Regions from separate parts of the Streptomyces sp. NPDC002076 genome, predicted to be linked through region 1. Evidence: riboswitches for the same ligand, from Rfam matches in the RefSeq annotation. Region 1 holds a riboswitch; the other holds the start of a gene.
What was found. A riboswitch is a leader RNA that binds a small molecule or an ion and turns the genes downstream of it on or off. The one in region 1 is predicted to bind S-adenosylmethionine.
Positions count from the first base shown of each region.

Region 2: it holds a riboswitch for S-adenosylmethionine, as region 1 does, so the genes downstream of both, thrC (threonine synthase) here and ACWCQS_RS10000 (aminotransferase class V-fold PLP-dependent enzyme) in region 1, are expected to answer to the same signal.

Region 1 is NZ_JBSFDI010000004.1:65,642-73,022, forward strand. It holds gene qcrC (cytochrome bc1 complex diheme cytochrome c subunit) at 1-386, shown strand, start outside; gene qcrA (cytochrome bc1 complex Rieske iron-sulfur subunit) at 383-1,441, shown strand; gene qcrB (cytochrome bc1 complex cytochrome b subunit) at 1,438-3,075, shown strand; gene trpD (anthranilate phosphoribosyltransferase) at 3,231-4,295, shown strand; SAM riboswitch class IV at 4,371-4,487, shown strand; gene ACWCQS_RS10000 (aminotransferase class V-fold PLP-dependent enzyme) at 4,647-6,008, shown strand; gene ACWCQS_RS10005 (Lrp/AsnC family transcriptional regulator) at 6,032-6,313, opposite strand; gene ACWCQS_RS10010 (rhomboid family intramembrane serine protease) at 6,310-7,104, opposite strand; gene ACWCQS_RS10015 (hypothetical protein) at 7,260-7,381, shown strand, end outside.
Region 2 is NZ_JBSFDI010000008.1:202,849-210,229, forward strand. It holds gene groL (chaperonin GroEL) at 1-938, opposite strand, end outside; gene ACWCQS_RS19265 (cold-shock protein) at 1,321-1,527, opposite strand; gene ACWCQS_RS19270 (MoaD/ThiS family protein) at 1,960-2,235, opposite strand; gene thrC (threonine synthase) at 2,232-3,515, opposite strand; SAM riboswitch class I at 3,533-3,673, opposite strand; gene ACWCQS_RS19280 (glucosyl-3-phosphoglycerate synthase) at 3,806-4,750, shown strand; gene ACWCQS_RS19285 (alpha,alpha-trehalose-phosphate synthase (UDP-forming)) at 4,823-6,262, shown strand; gene otsB (trehalose-phosphatase) at 6,250-7,083, opposite strand; gene ACWCQS_RS19295 (DUF3263 domain-containing protein) at 7,163-7,381, opposite strand, start outside.

The sequences.
Region 1 (7,381 bases):
CCGACATCGCCAAGGGTGGCGAGCTGTTCCGCACCAACTGCGCGCAGTGCCACAACTTCACCGGCAAGGGTGGTGCCCTGACCAAGGGCAAGTTCGCGCCCACGCTGGAGGGTGTCGACCCGAAGCACATCTACGAGGCCATGCAGACCGGCCCGCAGAACATGCCGTCCTTCCCCGACACCACGCTGTCCTCGAAGAACAAGAAGGACATCATCGCGTACCTGCACGCGGTCGACAGCAGCGAGACGACGAACCCCGGCGGTCTGGAGCTGGGCGGCCTCGGGCCGGTCAGTGAGGGTCTGTTCGCCTGGATCTTCGGTCTCGGCGCACTGATCGCAGTCGCCGTCTGGGTCGCCGCTCGGACCGCAAAGGCCAAGAAGTCATGAGTAGCCAAGACATTCCAGAAGAGAACCTGCCCGCTGAGCAGGGCGAAGAGCACCGTGCGGTAGCGGTCGCGGACGAGGAGAACCCGTTCGCCGACCCGGGGCTGCCGCCTCACGAGCACCGCATCCAGGACATCGACGAGCGGGCCGCCAAGCGGTCCGAGCGCTCGGTCGCCCTGCTGTTCACGGTGTCGATGCTGGCCACCGTCGGCTTCATCGTCTCGTATGTGACGATCCCGCACGACAAGAACATCTTCGTCTTCCCGATCGGGCACGTCAGCGCGCTGAACTTCGCGCTCGGTCTGACCCTCGGTGCGTCGCTGTTCTGCATCGGCGCGGGCGCGGTCCACTGGGCCCGCACGCTGATGTCCGACGTGGAGGTCGCCGACGAGCGGCACGCCATCGAGGCCCCGGCCGACGTCCGCGCGAAGGTCCACGCGGACTTCCGGCAGGGCGCCAAGGAGTCGGCGCTCGGCCGCCGCAAGCTGCTCCGCAACACGATGTTCGGCGCGCTGGCCCTGTTCCCGCTCTCCGGCGTCATGCTGCTGCGCGACCTCGGTCCGCTGCCCGGCACCTCGCTGCGGCACACCCTGTGGGCCAAGGGCAAGCGCCTGATCAACATGAACACGGGCCAGCCGCTGCGCCCCGAGGACGTCGCCGTCGGCTCCCTCACCTTCGCCAAGCCCGACGGGCTGGAGGAGACGGACGAGGAGTTCCAGACGGAGATCGCCAAGGCCGCGCTGATGATCGTCCGGCTGCAGCCCGGCAACATCAAGGACAAGCGCGAGCTCGACTGGTCGCACGAGGGCATCGTCGCGTTCTCCAAGATCTGCACCCACGTCGGCTGCCCGATCTCGCTGTACGAGCAGCAGACGCACCACGTGCTGTGCCCGTGCCACCAGTCCACCTTCGACCTCTCCGACGGTGCCCGAGTGATCTTCGGCCCCGCCGGCCACGCCCTGCCGCAGCTGCGCATCGGTGTGGACAGTGAGGGTTACCTCCAGGCGCTCGGCGACTTCGAGGAGCCCGTCGGTCCTGCATTCTGGGAGCGCGGATGAGTACTGCAGCGAACGAGACGCCCCGCTCTCGCGGGAAGGCACCGGCCGGCGAGCGTGTCGCCGACTGGGCCGACGGCCGGCTCGGGATCTACTCCCTGGCCAAGGCCAACATGCGCAAGATCTTCCCCGACCACTGGTCGTTCATGTTGGGCGAAGTGTGCATGTACAGCTTCATCATCATCATCCTCACGGGTGTGTATCTGACGCTGTTCTTCCACCCGTCGATGAACGAGGTGGAGTACCACGGCAGCTATGTCCCGCTGCAGGGACAGCTGATGTCCGAGGCGTTCAGCTCGACCCTGCACATCTCCTTCGACGTGCGCGGTGGTCTGCTCATCCGGCAGATCCACCACTGGGCCGCGCTGATCTTCCTCGCCGGCATGTTCGTGCACATGATGCGCGTGTTCTTCACCGGCGCGTTCCGCAAGCCGCGTGAGATCAACTGGCTGTTCGGCTTCCTGCTGTTCGTCCTGGGCATGTTCACCGGCTTCACCGGTTACTCGCTCCCGGACGACCTGCTCTCCGGCACCGGTGTCCGCTTCATGGAGGGCGCGCTCCTGTCCGTGCCGATTGTCGGCACGTACCTGTCGTTCTTCCTCTTCGGCGGCCAGTTCCCCGGCCACGACTTCGTCGCCCGGTTCTACTCGATCCACATCCTGCTGCTGCCGGGCATCATGCTCGGCCTGATGGTGGGCCACCTGATCCTGGTCTTCTACCACAAGCACACGCAGTTCGCGGGTCCCGGAAAGTCCGAGAAGAACGTCGTCGGCATGCCGCTGCTGCCGGTCTACATGGCCAAGGCCGGAGGCTTCTTCTTCCTGGTCTTCGGTGTCATCGCGGCCATCGCGGCGGTCGCCCAGGTCAACCCGATCTGGGCCATGGGTCCCTACCGTCCGGACCAGGTGTCCACCGGCGCCCAGCCCGACTGGTACATGGGCTTCTCCGAGGGCCTGATCCGCTTCATGCCGGGCTGGGAGATCAACTTCTGGGGTCACACGCTCGTCCTGGGCGTGTTCATCCCGCTGATGATCTTCCCGCTGGTCCTCGTGGCGATCGCCGTCTACCCGTTCATCGAGTCCTGGGTCACCGGCGACAAGCGCGAGCACCACATCCTGGACCGCCCGCGCAACGCCCCGACGCGCACCGGTCTCGGCGTCGCCTGGATGACGCTGTACCTGACGCTGCTGGTCGGCGGCGGCAACGACCTGTGGGCCACGCACTTCCACCTGTCGATCAACGCCGTGACCTGGTTCGTCCGGATCGCCTTCTTCGTCGGCCCGGTCCTCGCGTTCCTCGTCACCAAGCGGATCTGCCTGGGTCTGCAGCGCCGCGACCGCGAGAAGGTGCTGCACGGTCGCGAGACCGGCATCATCAAGCGGCTGCCGCACGGTGAGTTCATCGAGGTGCACGAGCCGCTCAGCCAGGAGCAGCTGCACACCCTCACGGCCCACCACCAGTACGAGCCGGCCGAGATCGGCCCGACGGTCGACGAGAACGGTGTCGAGCGCAAGGTCCCGGCCTCGGAGAAGCTCCGGGTGAGGCTGTCCAGTGCCTACTACGGCGAGGACAACCAGATCCCGAAGCCGACCGTCGAGGAGTACAAGGAGATCACGAGCGGCCACGGCCACCACTGATCCCCGCGTCGCCACGCCACGCTGAAGGGCCCCGTCCGGATGGGGGTACCCCCGGCTCGAGTTTGTTCGAGAGCTGGGGGAGGACGGGGCCCTTCGCCATGCCGGGGGATGGATAGGCTGGGTTCACACTGTTCTTACGACACCAGGAGCGGCTGATGAGCGCTGTGACCCCCGCTGGAGGCGACACCGCGGCGGGCCGTTCCTGGCCCGAGGTACTGAACGCCCTGCTGGAGGGCCGGGACCAGAGCGCGGACGCCACGGCATGGGCGATGGACCGGATCATGCGCGGGGAGGCGACGGACGCGCAGATCGCGGGGTTCGCCGTGGCCCTGCGCGCCAAGGGCGAGACGGTGGAGGAGATCACCGGGCTCGTCCGCGCGATGTACGCGCACGCGAACGTCATCGAGGTGCCGGGGGAGACCGTCGACATCGTCGGCACCGGTGGTGACGGTGCCAAGACGGTGAACATCTCCACGATGTCCGCGATCGTCGTCGCCGGCACCGGCGTGAAGGTCGTCAAGCACGGCAACCGTGCCGCGTCCTCGGCGTCGGGCGCGTCGGACGTGCTGGAGAAGCTGGGCGTCAATCTGAACCTCCCGCTGGAACGGGTCCCGCAGGTCGCGGAGGAGGCCGGGATCACCTTCTGCTTCGCGGTGAAGTTCCACCCGGCGCTGCGCCATGTCGCCGCCGCCCGTGGCCAGTTGGGCATCCGTACGACCTTCAACGTCCTCGGTCCGCTGACCAACCCGGCGAAGGTCCGCGCCCAGGCCGTAGGCGTGGCGGATCTGCGGATGGCCCCGATCGTGGCCGGTGTCCTCGCCGAGCGCGGCAACTCCTCCCTGGTCTTCCGCGGCGACGACGGCCTGGACGAGCTGACCACGACCGCCACCTCGCGGGTGTGGGTCGTCCGGGACGGCAAGGTCACCGAGGAGGCCTTCGACCCGAGGGACGTCGGCATCGACCTCGTCCCCGTGGAGGCTCTGCGCGGCGCGGACGCGTCGTACAACGCGGAGGTCGCCCGCCGTCTGCTCGACGGTGAGACAGGGGCCGTACGGGATGCGGTGCTGCTGAACTCGGCGGCGGCGCTCGTCGCTCTCGCGCCGACCGACGCACCGCTGCCGGAGCAGCTCCGGGCCGGTATGGCCAAGGCGGCGGAGTCCATCGACTCGGGCGCGGCGAAGCGGACGCTTGAGCGGTGGGTGGCGGCGAGCAACGCCTAGCGGTCACCGACGGTCGTCCCGCGATCCGGACGCGGGTTGCGGGGCGACGATCTTTTCCCGTACGTTCCTGTATCAGGTCATGAGTGACAGCCATTCGGCCCCGGCCGGCTGTCCGGCAACCCTCCGTCCGTGGCGGGGTGCCCCGGGTGAGGACCAGGCCGTAGGCAGCGAGGTCTACGGCAAGCGCGGACCCCTCGCGCGCTGCTGAGCGCGGGACCAGGGGTCCTGGTCATCGAGGGAGCCTTCCGTGAGCAAGCGAATGCGATAGGGCCGCCGAGCCCCGCCTCCGCATCCCCCTTTTCTCTTCTTCCCGTACGCCGTCTTCGGCGTACGTTCTCACGGGAGTTCCCCATGTCCGTCTTCACCGCTGCCGCCGACCAGTCCGTTTGTGCCCCGCTGCCCGTTCTGGGCCGGGATGTCACCGTCCCGCTCGTCACCGGCGGCGAGGTCACCTACGCGGCCCTCGACTACGCGGCCAGCGCCCCCGCCCTCCAGCGCGTCTGGGACGACGTGGCCGCCTACGCGCCGTACTACGGCAGCGTCCACCGGGGTGCCGGCTATCTCTCCCAGCTCTCCACCGACCTGTTCGAGAACGCCCGCAGGACGGTCGCCGAATTCCTGGACTGCCGCCCCGACGACCAGCTGGTCTTCACCCGCTCCACGACCGACTCCCTGAACCTCCTGGCCCGCGCCCTCCCGGCCGGCTGCCAGGTCTTCGTCTTCGAGACCGAGCATCACGCCTCCCTGCTGCCCTGGCAGGACGCCCAGGTCAGCTACCTCGACGCCCCGCGCACCCCGCAGCAGGCCGTCACGACCCTGGAGCGCGCTCTCGCCGACCGCGACCCGCACGGCCCGGCCCTGGTCTGCGTCACCGGCGCCTCGAACGTCACCGGCGAGCTGTGGCCCGTACGGGAGCTGGCGGCAGCCGCCCACGCGCACGGTGCCCGGACCGTCCTGGACGCCGCCCAGCTGGCCCCGCACCACCCCGTGTCCGTCCGGGACCTGGACGTCGACTGGGTCGCCTTCTCGGGGCACAAGCTGTACGCCCCCTTCGGCTCCGGTGTCCTGGCCGGCCGCGCCGACTGGCTGCGCGCGGCCGAGCCCTACCTGGCGGGCGGGGGCGCGAGCCGCAAGGTGGCCCGGCGCCGGGACGGCGGCGTGGACGTGGAGTGGCACGAGAGTGCCGCCCGGCATGAAGCGGGGTCACCCAATGTGATCGGCGCCTACTCCATCGCGTCGGCCTGCAAGGCGCTCACCGAGGCCGGCTGGGACGGCCTGGTCGCGCGCGAGCGGCACCTGATCGCCAGGGTCCGCGCGGGCCTGGCAGAGGTCCCCCAGGTGAGGGTGCTGTCCCTCTTCGGCGACGACGCCCCGCGCGTCGGCGTGCTCTCCTTCGTCGTCGAGGGCTGGAACAGCTCCCATTTCGCCGCGGCCTTGTCCGCCGAGTACGGCATCGGCGTCCGCGACGGCCTGTTCTGCGCCCACCCCCTGGTCCGCACCCTGCTCGGCAGCGACCCCGAGACCCAGGGCGAATGCGGCGCCCCCGAGGCCGCGCCGGGCGAGAAGTCCCTCAACGCCATCCGCGTGAGCTTCGGCGCGGGCACCCCCGACGAGCACGTCGACCGCTTCGTCACGGCGGTCCGGGAACTCGTGACCGAGGGCGCGAAGTGGACGTACCGGACCGAGGACGGCCGCTGCGTACCGGCGGTGTGATCAGCGGCTGAGCGGCGCAGCCCCTAGTTGTCCAGGCCGATCGAGAACGCCGCTTCCAGGTCGTGCGTCGAGTAGGTGCGGAACGCCACATGCGTGTCCGTGCCCTCGACGCCGGGGATCTTGCTGATCCGGCCGGGGATGACATCGGCGAGATCATCGTGCTGCCGCACCCGGACCATCGCGATCAGGTCATACGTGCCGGTGACGGAGAAAACCTCGCTCACCGACTCCAGCGAAGCGATCTGCTCCGCGATCTCGGGGATCCGGTCCACGCTGGTCTTGATGAGGACGATCGCGGTGATCACGGCTGGTTCTCTCCCTCGGGGGCCGGAGCTGGGGCGCACTTCACTCTAGCCGCCCGCCCGTCTCCCACCACCGCCCTTCCCAGGCCGCCCTTCGGGCCCTTCCTTCTGCCGTAACGCACCCACGCGTAACCGAAGCCCAGACCGAAGCCGACGAGGTGGGCCAGATACGCCACCCCGGGCCCGCCCGAGCTCTGCTCCGCCGCCGCCCACTGCAGCGCCGCCCAGAACGGCAGCACGATCCACGCGGGAAACCGCAGTGGCAGGAAGAACAGAAAAGGCAGAAGACTGGTCACACGGGCGCGCGGGAACAGGTAGAGGAACGCTCCGAGGACCGCCGAGATCGCCCCGGACGCGCCCACCAGCGACTGCTCGGAGGTGGCGTTGGCGGCCGCGTAGCCGAGCAGGGCGAGATAGCCGCAGCCGACGTAGAAGAGGGTGAACGCGACCCGGCCCATCCGTTCCTCGGTCATCGCGCCGAAGACGAAGAGGAAGAGCATGTTGCCGAGCAGATGCACCCAGCTGCCGTGCACGAACAGGGCCGTGGCCGGGGTCAGGGCCTCGCGCACCGGTCTGGCGAACAGATCGGCCGGCACCACGCCCCAGCTCCGAAAGTACGCCCGCTGTGCGGCGAGCAGGCCGTCCCCGGAGCCGTACGCCGGGGTGAGCCCCGAGGCCGGGCCCAGGACGAAGAGCAGACAGCACAGGGCGATGAGGCCGTACGTCATGGGTGCTGATGTGCTCCGGACCGCTCTGCAGGCCCTGCCGGCCGCCGTGCTCCACGCGCTGATCATGACTACAGAGCATGACGTAACGGGACGCACGCTGACAGACTGCCTCGCCGCCTTGGACGGACCAGCGGCGAGTTGCCGCCAGGCCGTAGGGTTACGGCCACACGCGTCGGCCGGCGGCGCGGTGAGCGACTACGAGAAGGAAGCGGACAGCCACGATGACGGTTCCCCTGCCGACCGCCACCACCCGATGGCGCTGCACCCTGTGCGGCAACCTCACCCGGTTCGACGTGACGCGTTCCTCGAAGGTCGTCGAGTACGTCCACCTCGATCTGGCCGG
Region 2 (7,381 bases), on a different contig from region 1:
TCCAGGGTCGCGTTCTCCAGCTTGAGGCCGACCTCCTCGGAGATGACCTCGCCGCCCGTGAGGATGGCGATGTCGCCGAGCATGGCCTTGCGGCGGTCACCGAAGCCCGGGGCCTTGACGGCGACGGACTTGAAGGTGCCGCGGATCTTGTTGACGACCAGGGTCGACAGGGCCTCGCCCTCGACGTCCTCGGCGATGATCAGCAGCGGCTTGCCCGACTGCATGACCTTCTCCAGGAGCGGGAGCAGGTCCTTGACGGAGGCGATCTTGGAGTTGGCGATGAGGATGTACGGGTCCTCGAGCGACGCCTCCATGCGCTCCATGTCGGTCGCGAAGTAGGCGGAGATGTAGCCCTTGTCGAAGCGCATGCCCTCGGTGAGCTCAAGCTCCAGACCGAAGGTGTTGCTCTCCTCGACGGTGATGACGCCTTCCTTGCCGACCTTGTCCATGGCCTCGGCGATCAGCTCGCCGATCTGGGTGTCGGCGGCGGAGATGGACGCGGTGGAGGCGATCTGCTCCTTGGTCTCGACGTCCTTCGCCTGCTCCAGCAGGGCGGCGGAGACGGCCTCGACGGCCTTCTCGATACCGCGCTTCAGCGCCATCGGGTTGGCACCGGCGGCGACGTTGCGCAGGCCCTCCTTGACCAGGGCCTGGGCGAGCACGGTCGCGGTGGTCGTACCGTCACCGGCGACGTCGTCCGTCTTCTTGGCGACTTCCTTGACCAGCTCGGCGCCGATCTTCTCGTACGGGTCCTCGAGCTCGATCTCCTTGGCGATGGAGACGCCATCGTTGGTGATCGTGGGGGCGCCCCACTTCTTCTCGAGGACGACGTTGCGGCCCTTGGGGCCGAGCGTCACCTTGACGGCGTCCGCGAGCTGGTTCATGCCGCGCTCGAGGCCGCGCCGCGCCTCCTCGTCGAACGCGATGATCTTGGCCATGTGAAGTGGTCCCTCCAGGACTGGGGGTGATTCCTTCGGACCGCGCCCGCGCCCGCGACGGACGGCTCGCCGGCCGCGTGGTTCCTTGCCCCACTTGGCCTGCGGGCCTCACCGACCCGGTCCTTCACTGTCACTCTCACCTTCAGAGTGCTAACGCCAATGATTAGCACTCGGCATGCACGAGTGCAAGGCGCACCCGCGAAGCGGGTTCGTTGAGGGGTGGTGGTCGGGCGACGGGTGGGGCAAGCGCCCTACGGGGTACGGCACCCCGTCAGCCGCCCGCGAACACCGGACCCCGGGCATGACGCAGGGCCCACACCCCGAGCGAGGTGCGGGCCCTGCGAAGATGAACGAAGAACGTCGCTGACAGTCGACGCGTGCTTCAGCTGGTCGCCAGCCGGACCATGTCCGCCTGCGGGCCCTTCTGGCCCTGCGAGATCTCGAAGTCGACCCGCTGCCCCTCTTCCAGGGTGCGGTAACCGTCCATCTGGATCGCGCTGTAGTGGACGAAAACATCCGCACCACCGTCGACCGCGATGAAGCCGTACCCCTTCTCCGCGTTGAACCACTTGACGGTGCCCTGAGCCATGCCTAACTCCCCTATTACTGGCCCTTGCACAGATCCACACTTCGCGGACCCGGGTCAGACCTCACCCCCCATCGGTCGGGGGCGTGCGCCGGAACGCGTCGACCGCGGCTGAATGTATCTGTCCAACTGCCGTCTGCAACAGGTCAATCGGACGAGAATTCTGGACGGGAACGGTCCGGAATGTAGTGTGAATTCACCCGACTTCAGGGCAAGTCGGGCCCCACAAACCACCACAAAAGCCGCATAAAGCCCGCGCACTTTGGCCACTTCTTGTCGGGCGTCCGGCATGAATACAGGGCTCCCGACCGGTCGTGTCGAGAGCGCGTTCCCCAACTCTACCGCGCTCAATCACGCAGAATTGCCCCCTCCGCTTCTCTCACGGAGGGGGCAATTCGATGAACAATGCGTAACTGAAGTTACCCAAGGTAACGATCAGCCGCCGGCGACGGCCGGAATGATGGAGACGCCGGCGCCGTCCGGGGTCGCGGTCTCCAGGCCCTGCTCGAAGCGCACGTCGTCGTCGTTGACGTAGACGTTCACGAACCGGCGGAGCTTGCCCTGGTCGTCCAGCACGCGCGCGGCGATTCCGGTGTGGTTCTTCTCCAGGTCTTCGATGACCTCGGCGAGGGTGGCACCCTCGGCGGCCACTTCGGCCTGCCCGCCGGTGTAGGTGCGCAGGATGGTCGGGATGCGAACGGTCACGCTCATGCGAGGCCAGCCTCTCGGAAGGAGTCCAGGGTCGGTCGGATGGTGGCGGTGAGGCCGGTCCCGGCCACCGCGTCAAGGGTCTTCAGGCCGTCGCCGGTGTTGAGGACCACCGTGGTCTTCGTCGGGTCCAGGACGCCGTCCTTGAGCAGCTTGCGGGTGACGCCCACGGTCACGCCGCCCGCCGTCTCCGCGAAGATGCCCTCCGTGCGGGCCAGCAGCTTGATGGCGTCGACGACTTCCTCGTCCGTCACGTCCTCCACCGCACCGCCGGTGCGGCGCGCGATGTCCAGGACGTACGGCCCGTCGGCCGGGTTGCCGATGGCGAGGGACTTGGCGATGGTGTTCGGCTTCTGGGGCCGTACGACGTCGTGGCCGGCCTTGAAGGCGGTCGACACCGGCGAGCAGCCCTCGGCCTGCGCACCGAAGATCTTGTACGGCCTGTCCTCGACCAGACCCAGCTTGACCAGCTCCTGCAGACCCTTGTCGATCTTGGTGAGCTGGGAGCCGGAGGCGATCGGGACCACGATCTGGTCGGGCAGCCGCCAGCCGAGCTGCTCGCAGATCTCGTACGCGAGGGTCTTGGAGCCCTCCGCGTAGTACGGCCGCAGGTTGACGTTGACGAAGCCCCAGCCCTCGCCGGCCGGGTCGCCGATCAGCTCGGAACAGAAGCGGTTCACGTCGTCGTAGTTGCCCTCGATGCCGACCAGCTCGCCGCCGTAGACCGCGGCCATGACGACCTTGCCCTGCTCCAGGTCGTGCGGGATGAACACACAGGAGCGGAAGCCGGCCCGGGCGGCGGCGGCGCCGACCGCACCGGCGAGGTTGCCGGTGGAGGAGCAGGACAGGGTGGTGAAGCCGAAGGCGCGCGCGGCCTCCAGGGCCTGGGCCACCACGCGGTCCTTGAAGGAGTGGGTCGGGTTGCCGGAGTCGTCCTTGACGAACAGGCCGCCGGTGACGCCGAGTTCGGCCGCGAGATTGTCGGCCTTGACCAGCTTGGTCCAGCCCGGGTTCAGGTTCGGCTTGTCGGCGACGTCGGCCGGGACCGGCAGCAGCGGCGCGTACCGCCAGATGTTCGCGGGGCCGGACTCGATACGGCGGCGCAGCTCTTCGGTCTCGTAGGCGGAGAAGTCGTAGGCGATCTCCAGCGGGCCGAAACACTCCTCGCAGGCGAACACCGGGCCGAGCGGGACGCGGTGACCGCACTCGCGACAGCTCAGGGCCGCGGCGGGGCCGAGGTCGACGGTGGAATCGGCGGAGCTTGCAACTGTCTGCACAGCCATGGAGGCGAGGCCCTTTCTCCTCATCTTCCTCACGACGCACCTCGCCGTGAGACGGATTTGGCACCTTCCCTGGCCGGGAGCCTCGCGTGAACGAGTGCGGCTCAGGGGGGTTGCCGGGGCTTCATCGGGCCGTGTCCCTCTGCCCCTCTGGATGAGCGGTATGCGGTTGTGAGCGCCTGGCTGACCCCCGACATGCGATGGTCACCAGCGTTGTTCAAGACTGTAACCGAAGGCCAAGACAGTTGAGAGAGTCGTCCGAACCGCGAGACAACAGTGAGGAGCCGCCGACCGTGCTGGAAGAAGTCGAGCGCTGGCTGAGCACCCGCTCCTGGTCCGTGACCGATCGCCCGCTGCACAAGATCTTGGCCGCCAAGCAGCGTACGGGCCAGTCGGTGTCCGTCGTGCTGCCCGCGCTCAACGAGGAGGAGACGGTCGGCGACATCGTCGCGATCATCCGCCACGACCTCCTGGAGCGGGTCCCGCTCGTCGACGAGATCGTGGTGGTCGACTCCGGCTCCACCGACCGCACCTCCGAGGTCGCCACCGCCGCGGGCGCCCGGGTCGTTCACCGGGACGAGATCCTGCCCCGCATCCCCGCCGTCCCCGGAAAGGGCGAGGTGCTGTGGCGCTCGCTGCTGGTGACCAGCGGGGACATCGTCTGCTTCGTCGACGCGGACCTGAAGGAGTTCTCCCCCGACTTCGTCACCGGGATCGTCGGCCCGCTGCTCACCGAGCCGGACGTGGACCTGGTCAAGGCGATGTACGACCGTCCGCTCGCCGGGACGGCCGGCCAGGGCGGCCGGGTCACCGAGCTGATGGCCCGCCCGCTGCTGAACATGCACTGGCCGCAGCTGGCCGGATTCGTGCAGCCGCTGGGCGGCGAGTACGCGGCCCGGCGCTCACTGCTGGAACAGCTGCCGTTCCCGGTCGGGTACGGCGTGGAACTGGGCATGCTGGTGGACGCCCTGCACCTGGTGGGTCTCAACGCGCTGGCGCAGGTGGACGTGGGCGTGCGCAAGCACCGCCACCAGGACGGGCAGGCGCTGGGCCGGATGGCCGCGGCGATCTACCGCACGGCCCAGCTGAGGCTGGCCCGGGGCCATCTGATCCGCCCCTCCCTCACCCAGTTCGAGCGGGGCGAGGACGGTTTCGAGCCGCGCACCTACTCGGTGGACACCGAGGAACGGCCGCCGATGGTGGAGATCGCCGAGTACGCCGAGCGCCGGGTGGCCTGAGTTCGTATACGGCGGCGACACCCGGCGTGGCCGTACGTTTGAGCGTTTCCGGGCCGGGCTAGGTTGAGGACCATGGCTTCCACGCAGGGTGCTGCCGAGAAGGCTCAGGTGCTGGTCGCGTCCAACCGCGGCCCGGTTTCGTACACGGTGGACGAGAACGGCTCGCTGTCCGCCAAACGGGGCGGCGGCGGGCTGGTCTCGGGGCTGTCGGCCATCGGATCGGACGCGGGCTCGCTGTGGGTGTGCGCGGCGCTCGGCGACGGGGACCGGGAGGCCGTACGGCGCTCGGGCGGCGGGCTGCTGCCGGACGAGGACACCGGCGGGCAGCGGGTGCGGATGCTGGACATCGACGCGCAGGTCCACTCGGACGCCTACAACGGCATCGCCAACTCGGTGCTGTGGTTCGTGCACCACATGCTGTACCAGACCCCGCTGGAGCCGGTCTTCGACGCGGAGTTCCGGCGGCAGTGGGCGGCGTACGAGGCCTACAACCGGGCGTTCGCCGAGGCGCTGGCCGAGGAGGCGGCCGAGGGTGCGGCGGTGCTGGTGCAGGACTACCACCTGTGCCTGGTGCCGGGGATGCTCCGCGAGCTGCGCCCCGACCTGCGGATCGGCCATTTCTCGCACACCCCGTGGGCGCCGCCGGAGTACTTCCGGCTGCTGCCCGACGACATCGCCGCCGAGCTGCTGCGCGGCATCCTGGGCGCGGACCGGGCGGCGTTCCTGACCAGGCGCTGGGCGGACGCGTTCACGGAGTGCTGTCACGCGGTCCTGGGACCCGGGGCCCCGGCCCTGCGGGTCGGTGTGCACGGGCTCGGCGCGGACGCCGACTTCCTGCGCAAGCGGGCCCACGAGCCCGATGTGGACGAGCGGATGGCCGCGCTGCGCGCGGAGATCGGCGAAGGCCGCAGGACCGTCGTGCGCGTCGACCGCACCGAGCTGTCCAAGAACATCGTGCGCGGTCTGCTGGCGTACCGGCAGTTGCTGGAGGACCGTCCCGAATGGCGGGAGCGGGTGGTGCATCTGGCGTTCGCATATCCGTCGCGGCAGGACCTCGCCGTGTACCGGGACTACACCGCCGAGGTCCAGCGGGTGGCCGAGGAGATCAACTCGACCTACGGCACGCCCGGTTGGACGCCGGTCGTGCTGCACGTCAAGGACGACTTCGCCCGTTCCCTGGCCGCGTACCGGCTCGCCGACGTGGCGCTGGTCAACCCCATCCGGGACGGCATGAACCTGGTCGCCAAGGAGGTGCCGGTCCTCTCCGACGAGGGCTGTGCGCTGGTGCTGTCGCGGGAGGCGGGGGCGTACGAGGAGCTGGGCGCCGACGCCCTCGTGGTGAACCCGTACGACATCGGGGGTACGGCCGACGCGTTGCACTCCGCGTTGAGCATGCCGGCGGACGAGCGGGCGGAGCGGTCGAAGCGGCTGGCCGCGGCCGCCACCGCGTTGCCGCCCGCTCAGTGGTTCCTGGATCAGCTGCGGGCGCTGGAGGAGCTTCAGTCCAGCTGAGCCGCGAGGGTCCGCAGCAGGTGTACGACGCCGGGCGGGCCGTCCACCACCACGTCCGCGCGTTCCGCCAGCTCCGTGACCTCCGTGCTGCCGCTGCAGACCAGGAGGCCGGGGACGCCGTCGGCGCGGAGTTCGTCGACGGCGGCGAAGGCGGGGAGGTCGCCGAGGTCGTCGCCGGCGTAGAGGACGGACTCGGCGCCGGTCCTGCGGACGTGGTCGGCGAGGGCCACCCCCTTGTCCATGCCCGGCGGGCGCAGTTCCAGGACCAGCCGGCCGGGTTCGACGATCAGGCCGTGGCGGGCGGCGAGGTCGGTGAGGGGGCCGCGCAGGGCCTCGAACGCGGCCTGCGGGTCGTCGGCGCGGCGGGTGTGCACCGCGACCGCCCGGCCCTTCTCCTCGATCCAGGTGCCGCGCCAGGCGCCGGCGCGGTCCAGCACGCCCGGCAGCTCGGCGCGGGCCGCCGCGACGCCGGGGTGCGGGGGCGGGGCGGTGACGGTGGCGGTGACCGCGTCCCAGCGTTCGGCGCCGTAGTGGCCGAGGACGGTCAGGTGCTCCAGGCCGGGGACGCCGGCGAAGCCGCCGTAGCGGACCGCGACGCCGGCGGGGCGTCCGGTGATCACGGCGACGGAGGCGACCTTCGGGGCGAGTGCGGCGAGGGCCGGTACGGCCTCGGGGTGGGCGCGGGCCTGTTCGGGGTCGGCGACGATGGGGGCCAGTGTGCCGTCGAAGTCCAGGCCGACGATCGCGGCGGACGGCTTTGCCAGGAGCGCGGCGAGTCCGTCCCGGCCGGGCTGGGTCTGCGGGGTCGGCAGAGGGTCCATACAGCGACACTATCCAGGCTCGCCCGGCCTCACTCCTGGGGCCTTCTCGGTCGGCCGAACGAGCGCCCGCGCGGCCGGTTCAGCGTTCCGTGCGCCGGGTCTCCCGCACCCTCCGCAGGCGGTTCACCGTCACCGGATCCGCTGCCAGGGCCCGCTCGTCGTCCAGGAGCGCGTTCAGGAGCTGGTAGTAGCGGACCGGGGACAGGCCCAGTTCCTCGCGTATCGCTCGCTCCTTCGCGCCGGGGCCGGGGAAGCCGCGGCGCTCCAGGGCGAGGATGGCTTGTTCGCGGGGGGGCAG